2 regions of the Kitasatospora kazusensis genome follow, and region 2 is predicted to be linked to the other one. Evidence: riboswitches for the same ligand, from Rfam matches in the RefSeq annotation. Region 2 holds a riboswitch; the other holds the start of a gene.
What was found. Region 2 has a riboswitch for magnesium ahead of ABD330_RS09565 (Nramp family divalent metal transporter). Riboswitches for the same ligand answer to the same signal wherever they lie in the genome.

Region 1: it holds a riboswitch for magnesium, as region 2 does, so the genes downstream of both, ABD330_RS31390 (MgtC/SapB family protein) here and ABD330_RS09565 (Nramp family divalent metal transporter) in region 2, are expected to answer to the same signal.

What each region holds. Positions count from the first base shown of each region.
Region 1 is NZ_BAAANT010000079.1:1,450-3,643, forward strand. Features, by position in the region: gene ABD330_RS31385 (mycoredoxin) at 1-106, opposite strand, end outside; gene ABD330_RS31390 (MgtC/SapB family protein) at 233-964, opposite strand; M-box (ykoK) riboswitch at 1,330-1,519, opposite strand; gene ABD330_RS31395 (DUF4331 family protein) at 1,780-2,194, opposite strand, start outside.
Region 2 is NZ_BAAANT010000008.1:102,344-104,537, forward strand. Features, by position in the region: M-box (ykoK) riboswitch at 292-468, shown strand; gene ABD330_RS09565 (Nramp family divalent metal transporter) at 783-2,194, shown strand, end outside.

The sequences.
Region 1 (2,194 bases), on a different contig from region 2:
CCAAGCTGTACCGCAGCCGTGTGAAGCGCAGCTGTAGCCGTAGCCTCATGCAGTACGGGCAGCCGGGCCGCCAGTAGACCACCATGCCGTCGCGGTCCTCGCTCACGAACTCACCTCTCTGCCGCACGCGTTGGCACCGAGCTTAGACCGACCGGCAAATGGAGGGCCCCGCCGGTGGCGGACCGGGCTGCGGAGTTACCGGTTGCCCCGCGGAGGACGTGCGGGCCGGCCGTCAGGCCAGGGCCTCGCGTTCCGTCCGGGTCGGGTCCTCCTCCAGGTGCCAGTGCAGGTCGCTCACTCCGGGGTCCAGCGAGAGACGGGAGACGACCTGCTCCAGGGCGTGTGCGACGTCGCCGCTGATCGCCACGGTGGCGCGAAGGCTGGTGAGGTCGCCCCCTTCGCGGCGGGCGCGCAGGCCGGTGGGGGCCAGGCCGGAGGCGGTCAGGGCTTGCAGCAGCAGGGCGCGGATGTGGGTCTCCGAGCGGCGCTCGCACTCCAGGTGCACGGTCGCCCGGACGCTCGCGTCGGGGTCGGTTCCGGCGGCGGGCGCGCCGTCGAGCAGCCGTCCGGCCGGACGCAGGACGAGGTGCACGGCCAGCACCGCCAGCGTCCCGAGCAGCGCGAGCGTGAGTTTTCCGGAAGCCGCCAGGACACCGACGGCGGCCGAACACCAGAGTGTGGCAGCGGTGTTGAGCCCCCGGACACCCGCGCCGTCGCGCAGGATGACACCGCCGCCGAGGAAGCCGATGCCGGAGACCACGTAGGAGGCGACCCGGGTCGGGCTGCCGGTGTCGGAGACGGCTTCGCTGTAGAGGACGAACAGCGTGGCGCCGGTTGCGACCAGAGCGTTGGTGCGCAGGCCGGCCATCCGGGCCCGCCACTGGCGTTCGACGCCGATCAGGGCGCCGCAACCGACGCCGGTGGCCAGGCGGATGAGAAAGTCGAGTGTGGTCAGGCTGTGCACGAGGGCACCTCCTCGTCGAGGCGGGACGTCGGACGGCCCGGGTGTTCCGGACCGGCCCGCCGCACTGCCCACCGGCCGACGGTGCGTCAGTACGCACGTCGGTTCGCGCGTCAGGCGACTCACCGGACGGCTCGGGACGGCCCGACGGCTGTACGGTGCCGGAGAGCCGGCCGCGAATCGGCCGGGGGAGGGCGGCGGTTACCGCACGCCGGGGAACGGCGCGGGCAGGCGGGTGCGGGGCCGACTTCGGCCCGGACCACTACCGCTGCTGCTACTCGAATCCATTGCACTCGCCTCCTTCCGGCCGGGACGCACGCGCGGTGCGTCGTATCGACACGGCAAGGAGCGGACCGGCCCGGACGGCCGGCTCACCCCAACTCGTCAGAGCTTTGGCACTTCACGGCGTGATCCCGCGCCGGGCGACCGGCAGCTGGTGGGAAGCCACTTGGGATCAACCCTTAGGTCGGGAAGATCTGTCCTGAACCTGGGCGTCTCTCGACGTCGTGGGGTCAGTGGCCTGTGTCCGTGAAGACGCCTCACCGAACGAGGTGCCTTACTAAACCTTTGCCATCGTAGACCGCGCCGGGCCCCGCTCTGCTTCTTTTGGCGGATCCTTGATCCCGGCCCTCCTGCTGCGGCCCCCCGATGGGCCCCTCGGATGTCCCCCTTCGCTGTGCGCTTCCGGGGTGCCGAGGCCGTGCCCCTGTCGGCGTCGAGCCGCTGTCCGCGCCGGTCCGCTGTCGGGCGTGACAGCGGACCCGCGCGAGCGGTGACGGGTGTGGGGCGATGACCTGTGAGGTGGTGGTGTGGGCCCGTCAGTGCGGGGTGCCGAGGTAGGGGAAGCCCGGGAGGAAGTCGGTGTGCGGGCCGATGTGGTCGCTGGTGATCTTCCCGCCGCTGACCATGGCGAGCCGGGCGGAGGTGACGTCGTCGGTGAGGGACCGGCCGTTCGGGTAGGCGGCGGGCTCGGTGCGGTCGTAGCGCAGGATGTCGGGAAGTACGGTGCTCAGGGCCTGTTCGGCGGCCTGGGCGTCGTAGCCGCCGGTGTGCTGGAGGACCGCCGTCCAGGGGGCGAGGTAGCCGGCTCGGTCGTCGGCGGGTTCGCCCGCGTTGTAGGCGTCCTTGACCTCCTCCGCGTTGAAGTACGCGGTCAGCGACGGATGCGCGCCACGGTCGACCGAGACGGGTTCGCCGTCCTGGAGCAGGCTGACCCGGGCCCAGACACCGATC
Region 2 (2,194 bases):
CGGACGGTGTTGAGCAGATTTTCTGCCTATTCCGCAGAAGGATGTGGTTTCGGAACCGATGGTGGCAAATAGGCCTGAGGGGCCGTTGGGGCATCGGAACATGGGTGATTTGGTGCAGTATCAGGTCGTATGTCCTGGTACTACCGTTGGGTATTGGTGGAACGTGCGCGCGAGTGCTTCCAAAGTGTGATGGAACCGAAATGATCGGATCAGTGCCCGAATCCGCGTCAAGGTTTCGTAAATATCGCCGGAGCGGTCCGGGGGAGGGGCTATCCTGGCTGGAGATGTGAGTAGGCACCTCGTTCGGTGAGGCGTCTTCACGGACACAGGCCACTGACCCCACGACGTCGAGAGACGCCCAGGTTCAGGACAGATCTTCCCGACCTAAGGGTTGATCCCAAGTGGCTTCCCGCCCTCCGGCGGGATCACGCCGTGAAGTGCCAAAGCTCTGACGAGTTGGGGTGTACCGGTCATCCGGGCCGGTCCGCTCCTTGCCGTGTCGATACGGCGCACCACGCGTGCGCCCCGGCCGGAAGGAGGCGAGAGACATGGATTCGAGTTGCAGTAGTCCGGGCCACAAACGGCCCCCCACCCGCCTGTCCTCGTACTCCACCGGCACGCGGTAACCACCTTTCCTGCGCACCTTCCTGACGCACCATCAGCTCCCGCACGGCTTCCTGCCGTCGTGGGCCGACGTGGTGCGCTCCCACAGGTCTCGTAGGGGGGATAGCTGCCGCGCGCCCACCGACCTCCCCCTGCCCGGGGGTTCTGGGAGGCCCGTCATGACCGACACCACCACCGCCATCAAGCCGATCATCCCGGCGCAGCGCGCCGCCGTGCTCGACGACGCCCACCTGGGCGACATCAAGGGCGCACTCGGCACCATCCGGCTGGACGACTCCGCGCCCCGCCACGGACTCTCCGCCAAGCTCAAGACCCTGCTCGCGATCATCGGGCCCGGCCTGATCGTGATGGTCGGCGACAACGACGCCGGCGCCTTCGCCACCTACGGGCAGGCGGGCCAGAACTACGGCACCCACCTGCTGTGGACGCTGCTCCTGCTGATCCCCGTCCTGTACGTCAACCAGGAGATGGTGCTGCGCCTGGGCGCCGTCACCGGCGTCGGGCACGCCCGGCTCATCCTGGAGCGCTTCGGCAGGTTCTGGGGCGCGTTCAGCGTCATCGACCTGTTCCTGCTGAACGCGCTGACGCTGGTCACCGAGTTCATCGGGATCACCCTGGCGGCCGGTTACCTCGGCCTGCCCAAGGTCGCCGCCGTGGTGCTGGCCGCCGTCGTCATCGTCGCCTCCGCCTTCACCGGGTCGTTCCAGCGCTTCGAGCGGATCGCGATGGCGCTCTGCGTCGGCTCGCTGTTGCTGGTGCCGGTCTACTTCCTCTCCCACCCGAAGACCTCGCAGATGGCCCACGACTTCGTGGTGCCCAACATGCCGGGCGGCGCAGGCGAGTTGTCCACCGTGATGCTGCTGATCATCGGCATCGTCGGTACCACCGTCGCCCCCTGGCAGCTGTTCTTCCAGCAGTCCTACGTCATCGACAAGCGGATCACCCCGCGCTTCATGAAGTACGAGAAGGTCGACCTGGGGATCGGCATCGCGGTGGTCGTCATCGGCGCGGCCTGCATGATGGGCCTGACCGCCGCCGCCTTCGCCGGCACCGACGGCTTCGGCAACTTCTCCGACACCACCGGCATCGCCCACGGCATCGCCGCCCACGCGGGCAAGCTCGCCGGCGTGCTGTTCGCCATCGCCCTGCTGGACGCCTCGATCATCGGCGCGTTCGCCGTCTCGCTCTCCACCGCGTACGCGATCGGCGACGTCTTCGGCATGAAGCACTCGCTGCACCGGGGCGTCGGCGGAGCCAAGGGCTTCTACGCCGTCTACGCCGGGCTGGTCGGGCTGGCCGCCGTCATCGTCCTGATCCCGGGCTCGCCGCTCGGTCTGCTCACCACGGGCGTGCAGACCCTGGCGGGCGTGCTGCTGCCCTCGGCCTCGGTCTTCCTGCTGCTGCTCTGCAACGACAAGGACGTCCTGGGCCCCTGGGTCAACGGCCCGAAGACCAACGCCTTCACGGCCGCGGTGGTCGGTGTCCTGGTCACGCTGTCGGTGATCCTGACCGCCTCCGTGCTCTTCCCGCACATCACCGCCGGCACGATCCTCGACATCATGGCCGGCTG